DNA from 2 places in the Kitasatospora sp. NPDC058048 genome. Region 2 is predicted to be linked to the other one. Evidence: predicted binding sites of a transcription regulator. Region 2 holds the regulator's gene; the other holds the start of a gene.
The links. The regulator HspR, encoded in region 2, represses chaperone genes until heat shock. The targets are predictions, from matches to a motif close to TTGAGNNNNNNNNNCTCAA.

Region 1 (9,030 bases), on a different contig from region 2:
GCCTCGGCGTGCTCGCGCTGTACTCGATCGGCGCCGGCGTGCTCGGCACGGTGATCGCCGGGCCGGTGCTGGACGCGCTGCCGGGCTCGATCCTCGGCCTGAGCGCCGTCGGTGCGCTGGTGGTGTTCTCGGTCGGCGCCTTCACCATGGCGCTCCAGTGCCTGTTCGACGTCATCGGCATCGGCATCGCGGTGCTGATCTTCGTGGTGCTCGGCAACCCGAGCGCGGGCGGGGTCTACCCGGCGCCGATGATGCCGCCGTTCTGGCGGGCGATCAGCTCGTGGATCCCGAACGGCGCCGGCACCAGCGCGGCCAAGTCGGTCGCCTACTTCGACTCCACCAACCTGGGGCTGCCCATCCTGGTCCTGGTGGTCTGGGCGCTGATCGGCATCGGCGTCGCCCTGCTGGCCGTCCTGCGCGGCCCGCGCTCCGGCGGCCGCGCGCTGGTCCCCACCGAGGACTGAGCCGCCCGCTCCCGACCCGTCACCGGGCCCCCGACCACCACGGCCGGGGGCCTGGCGCGTGCTCCGGGGCCGGCGCGCCCCGCGGGTCCGGCCGGGGCGGCCGGGCCACGACGGCCACGAGGCCGGGTCGACCCGGACGCCTCTCACCCCGCCGCGAGCGGCCCCGGGTCGGCCACGATGGCCCGGACGACCCGCACCGCCGCGCCCAGCAGCGGGCCGCGGCGACCCAGCCGGGAGACCGTCAGCCGGTCCTCCGACCAGGGCCGCACCGTCACCCGGGCGGCCAGTTCGGCCCGCATCGCGGGCAGCAGCCAGGGCGCCAGCCGGGCGTAGCCGCCGCCCAGCACCACCTCGGCCGGGTCCAGCAGGTTGACCGCGCCGGCGGCCGCGGTGCCGAGCGCGGCACCGGCCCCGGCCAGCGCCGCGAGGGCGGCCCGCTCCCCGGCCCCGGCCCGGTCGGCGAGCAGCGCCACCCAGTCGCCCCGGGCGCCGGTCAGACCGGCCGCCCGCAGCACCGCCGCCTCGCCCGCGTACTGCTCCAGGCAGCCGTGCGCCCCGCAGGCGCAGCGCGGCCCGTCGGGGTGGACCGGCACGTGGCCGAACTCGCCGGCGAAGCCGCCGGCCCCGCGCAGCAGCCGGCCGCCGACCACGATCGCCGCGCCCACCCCGGCCTCGGCGGAGACGTACAGGAAGTCGTCCGGGCCCGCGCCCAGCCAGCGCTCGGCCAGTCCGCCGAGGTTGGCCTCGTTGTCGGCCTCGATCGGCAGCCCGGCCAGGCCGCCGCCGGCCGTGCGCAGCGCCGGGCGCAGCGCGGCGGCCAGCGGGACGTCCTGCCAGCCCAGGTTGGCGGCCCGCCGGAGCACCCCGCCGGAGTCGCCGACCAGCCCGGGCACGGCCAGGGTGAGCCCGGCCGGGCGCAGCCCCGACTCGGTGACGGCCTCGTGCAGCAGGTGGGCGAGGTCGGCCATCACGGCGGCGGGCTCGCGCCCGTGGTTGGAGACCTCCCGGCGCCGCCAGGCGCGGACCTCCCCGCGCAGGTCCACCACGCAGGCGCCCAGGTGGCGCACCCCGATCTCGGCGCCGAGGCCGCCGGGCCCGTCCGGGTTGAGGCCGAGCGCGGTGCCGGGGCGGCCGACCTTGCCGCTGGGCGCGGCGGGGCCCTCCTCGACCACCAGGCCGGCGGCGATCAGCTGCTCGGCGAGCGAGGAGACGGCGGCCCTGGTCAGGCCGGTCCCGGCGGCCACCTCGGCGCGCGAGCGCGGTCCGCCCGCGATCGTCCCGAGCACCAGGGCCAGGTTGGCCCGGCGCATCCCCTGCTGGCTGGCGGGCCCGGTCCGGACCGGGTCCGGCTCACGCATAAGGCTCACCTCGCCCCTTTACGGCACATCCGGTGGCATCCCGGGTGCAGCGTAGTCGGGTTCCGGGGGCACCGCCGTCGGCACCGGGACGGGCTCGGCCCGGGTCCGCCCGGCGGGCGGGACGAAGACCCACCGCCGCATCGCCCGGTAGCGGAACAGCATCGCCACGAAGGTGCCGACGACCATCCCGCTGAGGAAGTCCGCGACCTCCTGCTCGAAGGGCCCGATGTACGGCTCGCGCAGGTCCAGGAGGTACCGGGAGACCACCAGCGGCATGTCGTTGACGGCGATCGCCACGGCGCTGACCAGGACGAACATCAGCACCTCGCGCTTGCGGCCGGCGGCCCGGAAGGCCCAGCGGCGGTTCAGCACGTACGAGACGACGGTGCCGATCACGGTCGCGACGGTCAGCGCGACCACCGGTTTGCGCTCCAGCACCGTGAACTTGAGCTCGAAGTTGATCACCGTGGTGAGCACGAAGCAGCCGCTCCCGACCAGCAGGAACTTCACCAGCCGGCGGTGGCGCACCAGGAAGGGGCGCAGCCGGTCGGGCACCCGGGCCAGGGCGCGCTGCGTGGGGGACGGCATCTCCGCAGTCTCGCACGCGGGGGTACCGCCGGCCGTTCAGATCGCCGGTGGCCCCTTCGGGTCGCCGGCGGCCGTCGGACCGGCGGCTCCCGGAGCGCCGGCGCGTGGCCCGGGCCGCCGGTGCGGGCGGCCCGGGCCGGCGGTCAGGCGGCCACCAGCACCGTGGCCCCGGCCGGCTCCAGCGCCAGCTCCAGCACCTCCCGCACGTCCGCCACCGGGTGGACGGTGAGCCGCTCCAGCACCTCGGCCGGGACGTCGTCCAGGTCGGCCTCGTTGCGCCTGGGGATGATCACCGTGGTGACCCCGGCCCGGTCGGCGGCGAGCAGCTTCTGCTTCACCCCGCCGATCGGCAGCACCCGCCCGGTCAGCGACACCTCGCCGGTCATCGCCACGTCGGTGCGCACCCTGCGGCCCGAGAGCAGCGAGGCCAGCGCCGTGGTCATGGTGATGCCCGCGCTCGGCCCGTCCTTGGGGACGGCCCCGGCCGGGATGTGCAGGTGCACGCCGCGGTCCCGCAGCGAGGTGACCGGCAGCTCCAGCTCGGCGCCGCGCGAGCGCAGGTAGGAGAGCGCGATGTGCGCGGACTCCTTCATCACGTCGCCCAGCTGTCCGGTGAGGGTCAGCCCGGTGCCGCCGGTCTCGGCGTCGGCCAGCGAGGCCTCGATGTAGAGGACGTCGCCGCCGGCGCCGGTCACCGCGAGGCCGGTGGCCACGCCGGGGACGGCGGTGCGGCGCTCGGCCGGCTCCTGGGCGGACTCCGGCACGTGGTGCGGCCGGCCGATCAGGGCGCGCAGGTCCTGCGGGCCGACCTGGGCGGGCAGCTCGCGTTCGCCCAGTTCGGCCTGCGCGGCGATCCTGCGCAGCACCCGGGCGATCGAGCGCTCCAGGGTGCGCACGCCCGCCTCCCGGGTGTACTCCCCGGCGAGGCTGCGCAGCGCCGCCTCGTCCACGGTGACCTGCCCGCCGCCGAGACCGGCCTTCTCCAGCTGGCGCGGGAGCAGGTGGTCGCGGGCGATGGCGACCTTCTCGTCCTCGGTGTAGCCGTCCAGCCGGACCAGCTCCATCCGGTCGAGCAGCGGCCCGGGGATGGCGTCCAGCACGTTGGCGGTGGCGAGGAAGACGACGTCGGAGAGGTCGAGCTCGACCTCCAGGTAGTGGTCCCGGAAGGTGTGGTTCTGCGCCGGGTCCAGCACCTCCAGCAGGGCGGCGGCCGGGTCGCCCCGGTAGTCGGAGCCGACCTTGTCGATCTCGTCGAGCAGGACGACCGGGTTCATCGAGCCGGCCTCCTTGATCGCCCGCACCAGCCGGCCGGGCAGCGCGCCGACGTAGGTGCGCCGGTGGCCGCGGATCTCCGCCTCGTCCCGGACGCCGCCGAGCGCGACCCGGACGAACTTGCGGCCCATGGCGCGGGCCACCGACTCGCCGAGCGAGGTCTTGCCGACGCCGGGCGGGCCGACCAGGGCCAGCACCGCGCCGCCCGCCCGTCGCCCGCCGGTGCCGCTGGTGGGAAGCGCTCCGCGCTGCCCCTCCCGAGGGCCGCCGGCCGGCCCGAGCCCCTGGTCGGCCCGGCGCTTGCGGACGGCCAGGTACTCGACGATGCGGTCCTTCACGTCGTCGAGGCCGGTGTGGTCGGCGTCCAGCACCGCGCGGGCGCCGGCGATGTCGTACTCGTCCTCGGTGCGCTCGCTCCAGGGCAGTTCCAGGACGGTGTCCAGCCAGGTCCGGATCCAGGAGCCCTCGGGCGACTGGTCGGAGGAGCGCTCCAGCTTGTCGACCTCCTTGAGCGCGGCCTCGCGGACCTTCCCGGGCAGGTCGGCGGCCTCGACCCGGGCGCGGTAGTCGCCCTCCTCGTCGGCCGCCCCGCCGTTCAGCTCGGCCAGCTCCTTGCGGACGGCCTCCAGCTGGCGGCGGAGCAGGAACTCCTTCTGCTGCTTGGCCACGCCCTCCTCGACGTCCTTGCGGATGGTGTCGTTGACCTCCTCCTCGGCGAGGTGGTCGCGCAGCAGGGTGAGCGCGTACTCCAGTCGGGCGACCTGGTCGGCCTCCAGCAGCACCTTGAGCTTCTGCTCGGCGGTGGCGAAGGGCGCGTAGCCGATGTTGTCGGCGAGCTCGCCGACGCCCTCGATCTGCGCCACCCGGTCGACGATCTGCCAGGCGCCGCGCCTGCGCAGCCACTGGGTGGACAGCGCCTTGTACTCCTTGACCAGCTCGGCGGCCCGGCCGGCCACCGGGGTGCCCACCGAGGACTCCCGGAACGGCGTGGTCTCCACCCAGAGGGCGGCGCCGGGGCCGGTGGTGCCGGCCCCGATCCGGACCCGGCGCACGGCGCGCACCAGCGCCGCCGGATCGCCGTCCGCGAGCCGTCCGACCTGCTCCACGGTGGCCAGGGTGCCGGCCGCCGCGTACGAGCCGTCCACCCGCGGGACCAGCAGGACCTGCGGCTTGCCGGTGCCGGTGACGGCGGCCCGGGCGGCCTCGACCGCGGCGCGCACCTCGGCGTCCTTCAGGTCCAGCGGCACGACCATGCCCGGCAGGACGACCTCGTCGTCGAGCGGCAGCACGGGCAGGGTGAGCGGTGTGGACGTCGATGCCATGATCTCTCCCCAGTCAGCGAACTTGAGTCGACCTGACTAAGGCTTGGCGGCCGCCGGATGTTCCCGGCGCTCTGTTCGCCGTGAGCGAACACGAATCGGGCCGGGAAGCCCGCGCCCGACTCCGTCAAGAGAGGGGCGGGCGCACCTCGGGGAACCCCGGCAGGAGACCCCCGGGACCCGGACCGCCCCGGCCGGAGGACGGCGTCAACGCGCCGTCCACACCCGCGCGGACGCACCGCCGGCGGCCGTCGCGACGGCCGGACGCGGCCGGGGCGGGCGCCGCTCCACCCGGCGCAGCCAGCGCCACAGCGCGACCCCGGTGAGCACCGCGGCCGGGTGCCCCACCCCCGTGATCACGTCCTTGTCGGTGGCGATCTGCTGGGCGATCATCAGCCCCGCACCGCCCAGCGCGAGCAGCCGCCCGCGCCAGGAGAGCAGCCCGGCCACCGCACCCAGGCAGGCGAGCACGCCGTAGCTGACCCCGATGTCCAGGTAGTCCATCGCCTCGGGCGCCATCCGCCCGGTCTCCACCGCGGTGATCACCACCCCCTGGGAGAGCAGCGTGGCCGCGACGTGCCCGACCGCGAACACCGCCGCCGCCCGGGCCGGGCCGACCCTGCGCTCCAGCGGGGCGAGGGTGAGGGCGAATCCCCACAGGTAGGGCATCCACACCTCGCCGGCCACCCAGAATCCGCTCAGCACAAGAGCACGCAAAGGATGCTGGAGCAGGTTGTGCCCGTCCGAGCTGGAGGCCTCCTGCAGCCGCTGGACGAGCTCCGGGTCGGCGAGCTTGGCGAAGGTCGTGGTGGCGCCCACGACGGCGAGGTACCCGAGCGTGAAGGGCGTGCTCCGGGGCGTCGGCACCCGCTCCAGCAGCCACTGGAGGACGCCGGTGCGCAGCCCGAGGCGGAGCATTCCGTAGGGCGCTCCCGCGCCCCCGCACCCGCCGGCACTCCGTCCGAGTCCCGCCATGCCGCCTCCGCTCCACGCCGCAGCCACCGGCTCCCCGCCCGGGCCCAACGTACCGGCGCGCGCCGCGGGTTCCGCCCGGTCGGGTGTTGTCGTGGCCACGGTACGTCGAGGTTCTGAGAGGCACCTGGGAAAAGCCCGTGAAGAACACCGCCGTAGCGGACGGCGGGATTCCCGACATTGGTCCAGACCTTCTCCCCCGCAACGCGGCAGTAGGGCCTCTGACCGGCGACTTGGCGTCAACTGAACTGCATACGTACCGTTACGCAGTGAAAATTCGCCGGGTAAGGTATCGGCCCGTGCCCACTCGTGCAGTGGGTCCGAGGGCGGCCCGACAGCCGGCCCACGGGCCGGAAACGTCCGGTCCACCTGCCGGGAAGCATCCGCTGTCCGTACGCTGCGAAGTGCGCGGGAGACGTGGGCGGCCGACCATCCGTCCTCGGCTCCCGATCGCGCGGCGGGACGGCGGACCCGGCACAGTCCACGACGGAACAAGACTACGAGCGGAGCCCGCCATCCCCACAGGTGGCCGGCCCGCAGCCCTGGGGGCGGTGGCGTGACCGTGACAGAAATTCAGCAGGACAACCACAACACCGGTGGCACTGTGAGCAGCCAGCGCAGAGTCCTGGTGGTGGAGGACGAGCCCACGATCGCCGAGTCGATCGCCGCCCGGCTGGGCGCCGAGGGCTTCAAGGTCGCCGTGGCCCACGACGGCCCCGGCGCGGTCGACGGCTTCCACACCTGGCAGCCGGACCTGGTGGTCCTCGACATCATGCTGCCCGGCTTCGACGGGCTGGAGGTGTGCCGCCGGATCCAGGCCCAGCGCCCGGTGCCGGTGCTGATGCTGACCGCCCGCGACGACGAGACGGACCTGCTGGTCGGCCTCGGCGTGGGCGCGGACGACTACATGACCAAGCCGTTCTCGATGCGCGAACTGGCCGCCCGCGTCAACGTCCTGCTGCGCCGCGTCGAGCGCGCCCAGCAGGCCGCCCGCACGCCCGCACTGGGCAGCCTGCGGTTCGGCGAGCTGGAGATCGACCACGTGCAGCGCCGGGTCCGGCTGGCCTCGGGCGACGTCCACCTGACGCCGACCGAGTTCGACCTGCTCGCCTGCCTGGCCGCCCAGCCGCGCGCCGTACTCACCCGCGAGCAGCTGCTGGCCGAGGTCTGGGACTGGACCGACGCGTCCGGCACCCGCACGGTGGACAGCCACGTCAAGGCGCTGCGCCGGAAGATCGGCGCCAGCTGGATCCGCACCGTCCACGGAGTCGGCTACGCCCTGGAGGCCCCGCTCTCCTGACGGCATCGATCGGGCGACGGGCCACCGGGGGGCCCGTGTCCGGACGACGCCGTGCCACCACGCGGGGGGACGACGCGGGGACCACAGGGGACAATGACCTTTCCACAGCAACGCAACGGGGAATCCGACGGCACGCGGCAGCAGAACCTGGCCGCCCGCGCCGCCCGCCGGGTCTGGGCCGACATCCGGCCGCTCGATCCGGTCCGCTCGATCAAGGGCAAACTCACCCTGCTCGTGATCGTCTCCGTGTTCCTGGCCACCGGGATGGTGGTCGTGGCGATCCGGTCCGACACCCAGATCCGGATCATCATGGTCTTCTCCATGATCGCCTCGCTGCTCTTCATGCAGTTCCTCGCGCACGGGCTCACCGCCCCCCTGCGCGAGATGACGGCCGCCGCCCGCGCGATGGCCTCCGGGGACTACACCCGCCGGGTCGAGGCGGGCTCGCGCGACGAGATCGGCGAGCTGGCGGCCGCGTTCAACGCCATGGCCGCCGACCTCCAGGCCGCCGACCGGCACCGCCGCGAGCTGGTCGCCAACGTCTCGCACGAACTGCGCACGCCGATCGCCGCGCTGCGCGCCGTCCTGGAGAACGTGGTGGACGGCGTCGTCCAGCCCAATCCGGCCACCCTGGGCGCGGCGCTGGAGCAGACCGAGCGGCTCGGCCGTCTGGTCACCCACCTGCTCGACCTCTCCAAGATCGACGACGGCGTGGTCGACCTGGACGCCCGCCCCTTCGAGGTACGCGAGTTCCTGGACGGCGTGCTGCGCGGGGTCACCGTGGACGGCGCCACGGCCGGCGGCGCCTTCTCCCGGCGCGGGGACGTCCGGCTGGCCCTGGAGGTCAGCCCCACTGGCCTGACCGGCGTGGCGGACCCGGAACGGCTCCACCAGGTGGTCGCCAACCTGGTCGACAACGCCTGCAAGCACTCCCCACCCGGCGGCACCGTGACGGTGCGGGCGAGACCGGAGGGCGAGGAGGGCGGCCTGCTGCTGGAGGTCGAGGACGAGGGCCCCGGCATCCCGCCGGCCGACCGCACCCGGGTCTTCGACCGGTTCAGCCGCAGCGGCACCGCGACCGCCGCCGGACCGGGGGCGGACGGCGGTACCGGCCTGGGTCTGGCCATCGCCCGCTGGGCGGTGGACCTGCACGGCGGGCGGATCGCGGTGGCCGAGTCCCCGCGCGGCTGCCGGATCGAGGTCCGGCTGCCCGGACCGCGCCCAGGTGACGGTCGGGACATTTGTCACAGATCCGACACAGAGGCATACGAAGATCGTTAGAGGATTCGACCGAGTTTTTGTCCGGTTTGGTCCTGGTATGCCCACTGATCGGCACCGATCGGTTCCCCTCAGATGCGGCTTTCTAACGCACTTTTTCAGCCAAAGTGCAGGTCAGCACTGTGATCTGGGCGACGCCTGGGCCCCGGGGACTGCGCGATCACTGGTCAGGGGCGTAGCCTTAATCCCCGCTGTCCAAACATCCCAAAAGGAAGCGGAAGAGGGCGGTTGCCGCCGTGTCGCCACAGTCCCCTGAAACCCCCAACAGCTCGGCAAGCTCCACTGGCTTCGGCCCCAATGAGTGGCTCGTCGACGAGATCTACCAGCAGTACCTCCAGGACCCGAACTCGGTCGACCGAGCCTGGTGGGACTTTTTCGCCGACTACAAGCCCGGTACCGAGGTGACCCCAGTGACCCAGGCCGCGACCCAGGCCGGCTCCGCGCCGACCCCTGCCGCTGCCCCCGCGCCCGCTGCTGCT
Region 2 (9,030 bases):
CACGGGCGGCGAGCGCGGTGCCGATCACGAATGTGACCAGCGAGATGACGATCGCTGCTAGCTGCATCGGCTCTCCGTCTCCTGCGGCTTTGCGGTTGAGCAGGCTCTGCGGTTCCACGTTCTTCGGGAACCGAGTGTACTGGTCGGTAACTTGCCGGGCCGACGGCCCGGACATTACCGGTGCACAACGGTTCTCCAGAAGATTCCCAAGCTATGGCGGCAGTCACGTGGGCGCACCCCGCCACGGCGCGGCGGGGCACTCCGGCGGCGGGCGCCCACCGATCCGCTCAGCAAAGTTGAGCGAGCCGCACTCATACCTGTTGACGCCGCCCACCGAGTCATGCATCCTTGAGCCCGTAAAGCTCAACTCTTCCGTGGAGGTATCTACGATGGCACGCGCGGTCGGCATCGACCTCGGTACGACGAACTCGGTCGTCAGCGTTCTGGAGGGTGGCGAGCCCACCGTCATCACGAACGCCGAGGGTGCGCGGACCACGCCGTCCGTCGTGGCCTTCGCCAAGAACGGCGAGGTTCTGGTCGGCGAGGTGGCCAAGCGCCAGGCGGTCACCAACGTCGACCGCACCATCCGCTCGGTCAAGCGCCACATGGGCACCGGGTGGAAGATCAACATCGATGGCAAGGACTTCAACCCCCAGCAGATCTCGGCCTTCGTGCTGCAGAAGCTGAAGCGGGACGCCGAGGCGTACCTGGGCGAGACCGTCACCGACGCCGTCATCACCGTCCCGGCGTACTTCAACGACTCCGAGCGCCAGGCCACCAAGGAGGCCGGTGAGATCGCGGGCCTCAACGTCCTGCGCATCGTCAACGAGCCGACCGCGGCCGCCCTCGCGTACGGCCTGGACAAGGACGACCAGACCATCCTGGTCTTCGACCTCGGCGGCGGCACCTTCGACGTCTCCCTGCTGGAGATCGGCGACGGGGTCGTCGAGGTGAAGGCCACCAACGGTGACAACCACCTCGGTGGTGACGACTGGGACCAGCGCGTCGTCGACCACCTGGTCAAGGTCTTCCAGGCCGGCCACGGCGTCGACCTGTCCAAGGACAAGATGGCCCTGCAGCGTCTGCGCGAGGCCTCCGAGAAGGCGAAGATCGAGCTGTCCTCGTCCTCCGAGACCTCGATCAACCTGCCGTACATCACGGCCTCCGCCGAGGGCCCGCTGCACCTGGACGAGAAGCTCACCCGCGCCCAGTTCCAGCAGCTGACCGCGGACCTGCTGGAGCGCTGCAAGGTCCCGTTCCACAACGTCATCAAGGACGCCGGCATCTCGCTCTCCGAGATCGACCACGTCGTCCTCGTCGGCGGCTCGACCCGCATGCCGGCCGTCGCCGAGCTCGTCAAGGAGCTGACCGGCGGCCAGGACGCCAACAAGGGCGTCAACCCGGACGAGGTCGTCGCCATCGGCGCCGCGCTCCAGGCCGGTGTCCTCAAGGGCGAGGTCAAGGACGTCCTGCTGCTCGACGTCACCCCGCTGTCCCTCGGCATCGAGACCAAGGGCGGCATCATGACCAAGCTGATCGAGCGCAACACCACGATCCCGACCAAGCGCTCCGAGATCTTCACCACGGCCGAGGACAACCAGCCGTCCGTGCAGATCCAGGTCTACCAGGGCGAGCGCGAGATCGCCGCGTACAACAAGAAGCTCGGCATGTTCGAGCTGACCGGCCTGCCGCCGGCGCCGCGCGGCCTGCCGCAGATCGAGGTCACCTTCGACATCGACGCCAACGGCATCATGCACGTCGGTGCCAAGGACCTCGGCACCGGCAAGGAGCAGAAGATGACCGTCACCGGCGGCTCCTCGCTGCCGAAGGACGAGGTCGACCGCATGCGCCGCGAGGCCGAGCAGTACGCCGAGGACGACCACAAGCGCCGCGAGGCCGTGGAGACCCGCAACTCCGCCGAGCAGCTCGTCTACTCGACCGAGAAGTTCATCGCCGACAACGCCGACAAGCTGCCGGGCGACGTCAAGACCGAGGTCGAGACCGCCATCGGCGAGCTCAAGGAGGCCCTGAAGGGCGAGGACATCGCGAAGATCCGCGAGGCCTCGGAGAAGGTCTCCACCACCGCGCAGAAGCTCGGCCAGGCGCTGTACGCCAACGCCGACGCCGCTGCCGGTGCCGCCCCCTCCGGTGACTCCGCCCAGGCCAAGGACGACGACGTCGTCGACGCCGAGATCGTGGACGACGAGAAGCCCAAGGGCGGTGCGGCATGACGGACAAGCCGCAGGGCGGTAAGCCCGGCGACGACTCCGCCGCCGAAGAGGCCGTGATCAAGGCTGCCGAGGAGGCCGCCGCGGCCGGCTCCGGGGAATCCGGTTCGGACGACCTCGCCACCGCCAAGCGCGAGCTCGCCGAGCGCACCGGTGACCTCCAGCGCCTCCAGGCCGAGTACCAGAACTACCGCAAGCGCGTCGAGCGCGACCGGCTGACCGTCCGCGAGATCGCCGTCTCCAACATCCTGGAGTCGCTGATCCCGGTCCTGGACGACATCGGCCGCGCCCGCGAGCACGGCGAGGTCACGGGCGGCTTCAAGTCCGTCGCCGAGTCGCTGGAGACGGTCGTCGCCAAGCTGGGCCTGCAGCAGTTCGGCAAGGAGGGCGAGCCCTTCGACCCGACCATGCACGAGGCGCTGATGCACAGCTACTCCTCGGACGTCACCGAGGACACCTGCGTGCAGATCCTCCAGCCCGGCTACCGCATCGGCGAGCGGATCATCCGCCCGGCGATGGTGGCCGTCGCGGAGCCCCAGCCCGGCAGCCAGGCGTCCGCCCCGGACGCCGAGCCGAAGTCCGCCGACGCGGACAAGTCCGACGGTGACTCGGACAGCTGACAACCTGTGACAGCTGACAACCAGTGCGCTGCGGAGTCGTACGCCGGCCAGTACGGCGGCCGGCTCCGCAGCGCTCTGTCAGCAGCCGTTTGCTCACCGGCTGTTGACAGCACAGTGACGATGGACATCGGGAGGTGGCGGAAGCCATGAGTGGCAAGGACTTTGTCGAGAAGGACTACTACAAGGTCCTCGGCGTGCCCAAGGACGCCACCGCCACCGAGATCAAGAAGACCTACCGCAAGCTCGCGCGCGAGTTCCACCCCGACGCCAACAAGGGTGACTCCAAGGCCGAGGAGCGGTTCAAGGACATCTCCGAGGCGTACGACGTCCTCTCCGACGAGAAGCGCCGCAAGGAGTACGACGAGGCCCGCAGCCTCTTCGCCAACGGCGGCTTCCGGGCCGGCGGCGCCCCCGGCGGCAACGGCAGCTACAGCTTCGACTTCGGCGACCTCTTCAGCGGCAGCCAGGGCGGCGCCGGCCAGGCCGGCGGCGGCCTCGGCGACGTGTTCGGCGGCCTCTTCAACCGCGGCGGCACCCGGCAGGCCCAGCCCCGGCGCGGCGCCGACGTCGAGACCGAGGTGACGCTCTCCTTCGAGGAGGCGGTGGACGGCGCGACCGTCCCGCTGCGGATGACCAGCCAGGCCCCCTGCCGGGGCTGCAACGGCACCGGCGCCAAGTCCGGCACCACCCCGCGGGTCTGTCCGACCTGCGTCGGCGCGGGCACCGTCAGCCGCGGCCAGGGCGCCTTCGCCCTCTCCGAGCCGTGCAAGGACTGCCGCGGCCGGGGCATGATCGTCGACGACCCGTGCCCCGACTGCCACGGCAGCGGCCGGGCCAGCTCGGCCCGCACCATGCAGGTCCGGATCCCGGCCGGCGTCCAGGCCGACCAGCGCATCCGGCTCAAGGGCAAGGGCGCCCAGGGCGAGCGCGGCGGGCAGCCCGGCGACCTCTACGTGACCGTGCACGTCGACCCCCACCCGGTCTTCGGCCGCAAGGGCGACAACCTCACCGTGACCGTCCCGGTGGCCTTCCCCGAAGCCGCGCTCGGCGCCACCATCGAGGTGCCCACGCTGAACGGCCCGACCGTGAAGCTCAAGCTGCCCCCGGGCAGCGCCAACGGCCTCACCATGCGCGCCCGCGGCAAGGGCGCCACCCGCAAGGACGGCACCCGCGGCGACCTCCTCGTCACCGTCGAGGTCGTGGTGCCCCAGCACGTCACCGGCGACGCGCTGAACGCCCTTGAGCAGTACCGCGAGGCCACCGCCTCCGACGATCCGCGCGCCGCCCTGTTCCGGGCGGCGAAGGGAGCGTGACGACCAGATGTCCCCGATGTCCCCGATGAACCCGATCGACCCCGACACCCCGATCGGCCCCGGCCTCGGCGAGGGCCTGCCCGGCGCCGGCCCCCGCCGCACCCGCCGCACCGCGGCCCCGCCGACGTACATCCTCACCGAGGACACTCCGGTGTACGTCATCTCCGTGGCCGCCGAACTGTCCGGTCTGCACCCGCAGACCCTGCGTCAGTACGACCGCCTCGGCCTGGTCTGCCCCGACCGCACCGCCGGCCGCGGCCGCCGCTACTCCGCGCGCGACATCCAGCAGCTGCGCGAGGTCCAGCGGCTCTCCCAGGACGAGGGCATCAACCTGGCGGGCATCAAGCGGATCATCGAGCTGGAGAACCAGGTCACCGCCCTGCGGTCCCGGGTCGCGGAACTGGTCGACTCCCTGGAGGGCGCCGCCACCGCCCTCCAGCAGCGCGAGGCCGCCGTCCACGCCTCCTATCGGCGCGACCTCGTCCCGTACCAGCCCCCCACCCCGCAGTCCAGCGCCCTCGTCGTCTGGCGCCCCAAGCGCTGACCGAAACACCCACCGGCCGCCGGCCCCTCCTCTCGGGGGGTGCCGGCGGCTGCCGTGCGGTGAGAGAGTGCGGTCGTATTCCCTCTCCGGGGGACTCACCAGATCTGGCATGCTAAAACTCGTTCAGCACCAGCGCTGATGGGACGCAGGTAGCACGGTAACGGCAAGGAGTCGCGAATGAGTGGACGAGAGCAACCCCTTGCCGCCGGCTTGACCATCGTCTCGCCAGAAGCACGGGAGCTATATCTCGCCGTCATCCGAGGAGACGGCAAACTGCCGTTGGACTCCGATGGCGACCAGGGTGATCCCGCGCGGGACGAGCTGGTGAGGATCGGCCTTCTCATACCCGACAGCGATGATCCGAATGTTTTCGTGGCCGCCGACCCCGCGCAGCTCTCGACAAGCCTCAGCCATTCGTGGCAGCGTCAGGCACTGGAACTCCTGTCACGCGCCGTATCGCTCCCCTCCGAACTGCAGGATCTCGCCCGGGAATTCCACACCCCGAAGCGGTCCGGAGGGTCCATAGAGCATGTGCGGGGGAAGGCGCTCATTCGGCAGCGGCTGGAGCAGTTCAGGGGTTCCGGGTTCGAGGAGGCCCTGGCGCTTCAACCCGGCGGCCCCCGGCAGCCGGATCTTCTCGCCGGAATGATCGCATACGATCTGGAGACGCTCCGCAGCGGGACGAAGATGCGGACGATCTACCACGCCAGTACCCGGTACCACCAGCCGACCAGGGATTACGTCGCCACACTCGCCCAAGTCGGCGGCCAGTACCGCACTCTTGACGAGCCCTATACGCGGCTCATAGTGATGGATCGGCGCGTGGCAGTGATCCCGATCGACGATGACATGAGCCTCGCGGCCTTCATCTACGACCCTGCCGTCGTCGACTATCTTGCCAATGAGGTCTTCGAGCAGTACTGGAGCCGGGCCCTGGAATTCGAGGGCGACCGCACGGTGCCGCAGCAGGTCGTGTCACGCCTGCGTCAGACGATCATTGACCAGATGCTCGAAGGGACCAATCACCGAGTTATCGCGCGACGCCTGGGAATTAGCGAGCGGACATTGGCCAGACATATAGCCGAAATGCGAGACGACTACAAGGTCGACTCGCTATTCCAACTCGGATATGTCCTCGGCCGAAAGGCGCAGGGGACTTCCGACTGACTCGCCCGGCCGGCTTCAGGCGGGTCCGTCAATAATCTGGCACGCGGCCGTGCGGTTACCCGGCCGTGCTCACTGCCAGGAGATGTCGTCTGCGATGCTCACGGAGGCATTGACGGCAATCGCGTCGTGCGAGTCGGCAGCACTCACGAGAGAGCCGGCACCGAGCACGGCGGCGACGGCAACCAATGAAAGCACAACCACGCGGACAAATTGGTGCATATCAGTCACGCCCTCACTTTTCTGGAGAATCGCCACTAGAAGCGTCAAGCAGGATAACGGTCCACATGGTGCCACGCCAGGGGGAGGCTGTCACCTGCTTCCGCATGCGGGGGTGTGCGTCATCTCTCTGCCAGTCATCCAGATGACACAGGCCAACCCTGGACGCGGCACGGAGATGCGATGGACGATCAGTTCGCCCTCAATGGTCTCGGCAGGGTGCCACACCTTGCCAATGTACCGTCAAATACTAAACCGTTCAGCAGCGGCATCAGTCCACCGAGCAGACCACATCCAACGCATCGCCGACACTCACTCCCCCGGTCGGCCTTTCCCCGGAGTCGACATGACCGAGCCCTACCTGCGTCACCACGACAGCCAGGCCCCTGAGGGTCGGCGTGCACGTGTGTTCCTGGCCGCCCCGCTGATGCGACTGACCGGGCCGGCCGACAGCGTGGTGACCCTCGCCAGCCGGACGCGGCTGACGACGCTCCGCACCACCCTCCTGCGCAGCGGTGCCGCCGTGTACAGCGCGCACCACAGCGACGCCTGGACCATCTCCGGCCGCGCGCCGGAGCCCCGCGTCCCCTCCGACTTCCGCGCCCTCCAGTCCGCCGACCTCGTGTTCGCCTATGTCGGCGCCCCCCTCTCGGCCGGCGTGAGCCTGGAGCTCGGCTGGGCGTCGGCGCTGCGCAAGCCGATCGTCCTCCTGGTCGACGAGGCCATCACCCACAACCCGCTGATCGCCACCATCGAGCAGGTCGCCCCCGTCCTGCCGCTGGTCTTCGACGACACCTGGTCGCAGGAGGCCCTCAACCACACGGTCGAGACCGCGCTCGACTGGGCGGGCATGGCACTCTCCCTGCGCGAGGGCTTCTGGACCGCCCCCGGCGAGCAGTTCAACGTCCCCCGGCAGCAGCCCGCCGTCCCCGGCTACTGGCCGACCGGCGCCGCCACCGGCTGAGCGGCGGCTACCCACCGGACTCCCCCGTCCGGGATCCCCGCCTCCGCCGGCCCCACTGGAACAGCGTCTCCGCGTCGAACAGCTCACGCAGCCGGGCGATGTGACCGGCCACCGTGCGCTCGCCCAGCCCCATCCGGCCGGCGATCGCCCGCTGCGTGAGGCCGCGGGCGACGGGTTGGGCACCGAGCGCCTCGTGCGGGTGGTCCTTGACCAACTGCGAGACCGGGTACCGGATCCCGGCCATGCCCCTCGGCCGGCGGACGCCTCCACCCGGCTCGCTCCGCCGCGGCACCGCGTCATGGGCCCGGGTGGGTTCGCGCAGCTGCTCGGGGATCCGGTCGGCCTCGGCCAACAGGCGGGTACCGGTCCTCCGGAGGTCGCCTCCGATCCGCTCGCCGACCGCCCGGGGATCCATCGCGCTGTCCGAACCGTCCACCAACTGCGGTACCGGCAGCCCGAGTTCCACCAGCCGTCGGAGCGCCGGCCCGTCCTCTGCGCCGACTTCGGCCGCCCGCACCCGGCCGCCCTCGTGCAGGACGGCGAGGTGGAGAGCGCGAGCGGCGGCGAGCGGGGTGGCGGGCGTGTCAGTCATGGTGCTCGCCCCGCAGCCGCCAGCCGAGGTGGAAGAGGGTGTGGGCGCCGTAACGGTCGCGCAGCCGGGAGATGTGGGCGGCGACGGTGCGTTCGCTCACGCCCAGCCGGGTGGCGACGGCCCGTTGGGTGAGGCCGCGGGCGAGCAGCCGGCCGATCCGCACGGTGGTGACGGACGGCGGGTCGAGGTGGCGGCCGGCGGGGGTGGCGCGGGCCCAGTCGCGTTCGAACTGGGCGGCGAGGTAGGCGACCGTGGTGGGGTCGGTGAGGAAGGCGGCCCGGCTGAGGTCCTCGGCGGCGGGGATGACGGCCACCGCGCGGTCGAAGACCAGCACCCGCTCGTAGGGCTCGGCGAGGACCCTCACCTGGGCGCCCTGCCCGGTGCGCAGGACGACCTGGCTCCGCACGGCGGTGTCGGCGAGGGTGACCGGCTGGTAGAGGGTGCGCAGCGAGCAGCCGCGGCGGAGCAGCGAGAGGTCCTGGGCGAGGGCCATCCGGAGGCCTTCGAGCGGCCGCGGTCCGGGCTGGGCGGCCAGGACCTCCTCCCGGCATTCCGAGACGAGCTCGCTGACCCGCCCGCGGACCTCGGCGGCGCCGACGACGGTGCCGCCGAGGGCGACGGCCGGGGAGCCGACGGAACCGACAGCAGGGGAACCGACAGCAGGGGACCCGGCCGCCGGCGGCCCCCCGACCGGGCCGCGCGCCTCGTCGTAGGCGCGGGACAGCGGCCCGAGGGTGCCCGGGAGCCGCTCGGCGTGCCGCAGCAGGCGGACGGCGCGGGTGCGCAGTTCCAGGCCGATCCGGTCGCCGAGGGCGCGCGGGCTGGCGGCGGTCCAGCCGGTGGCGGTGGGGGTGAGCAGGCCGCGGGCGACGAGGGCGGCCAGGGTGGGCCGGTCGGCGGGGGCGAGGTCCTCTGGGCGCAGCCGGCCGCCGGCCCGGACGGCGGCGAGGTAGAGGGCCCGCTCGGCCGGGCCCGGCTCATCGGTCATCGCGGGCGCCCCGCATCAGCCAGCCGAGCTGGAAGAGGGTCTGCGCGCCGTAGCGGTCGCGCAGCCGGGAGATGTGGGCGGCGACGGTGCGTTCGCTCAGGCCCAGCCGGGTGGCGACGGCGCGCTGGGTGAGGCCGCGGGCGAGCAGCCTTCCGACCCGGTCGGGGACGGTGCGGGCGGGTGCCTGGCCGAGGGCGGCGGCCTCGGCGGTGTCGGCGCGCGCCCAGTCGCGTTCGAAGGTGCCGACCAGGTAGGTGATGGTGGCCGGGTCGGTGATGAAGGCGGCGGTGCTGTTGTCGTCGTTGGCGGAGATCACGGCGACGGAGCGGTCGAAGACGATCAGCCGCTGGAAGGGCTCGTCGAGCACCCGGATGAGCGAGCCGTGCCGGATGACCTCC

Region 1: lon (endopeptidase La) is a predicted target of HspR. The motif match lies at 5,027-5,045, and genes of this name have one in related genera.

What each region holds. Positions count from the first base shown of each region.
Region 1 covers NZ_JBHVRT010000075.1:81-9,110, reverse strand. The annotation lists gene ACFVVA_RS41030 (DUF3533 domain-containing protein) at 1-464, shown strand, start outside; gene ACFVVA_RS41025 (ROK family protein) at 608-1,822, opposite strand; gene ACFVVA_RS41020 (GtrA family protein) at 1,841-2,410, opposite strand; gene lon (endopeptidase La) at 2,554-5,004, opposite strand; gene ACFVVA_RS41010 (rhomboid-like protein) at 5,209-5,919, opposite strand; gene ACFVVA_RS41005 (response regulator transcription factor) at 6,536-7,273, shown strand; gene ACFVVA_RS41000 (sensor histidine kinase) at 7,367-8,554, shown strand; partial or broken gene ACFVVA_RS40995 (hypothetical protein) at 8,788-9,030, shown strand, end outside.
Region 2 covers NZ_JBHVRT010000018.1:139,143-148,172, reverse strand. The annotation lists gene ACFVVA_RS20710 (heterodisulfide reductase-related iron-sulfur binding cluster) at 1-67, opposite strand, end outside; gene dnaK (molecular chaperone DnaK) at 390-2,231, shown strand; gene grpE (nucleotide exchange factor GrpE) at 2,228-2,848, shown strand; gene dnaJ (molecular chaperone DnaJ) at 2,995-4,161, shown strand; gene ACFVVA_RS20690 (heat shock protein transcriptional repressor HspR) at 4,178-4,705, shown strand; gene ACFVVA_RS20685 (hypothetical protein) at 4,883-5,872, shown strand; gene ACFVVA_RS20680 (hypothetical protein) at 5,942-6,127, opposite strand; gene ACFVVA_RS20675 (hypothetical protein) at 6,435-7,052, shown strand; gene ACFVVA_RS20670 (hypothetical protein) at 7,060-7,644, opposite strand; gene ACFVVA_RS20665 (LuxR C-terminal-related transcriptional regulator) at 7,637-8,632, opposite strand; gene ACFVVA_RS20660 (LuxR C-terminal-related transcriptional regulator) at 8,622-9,030, opposite strand, start outside.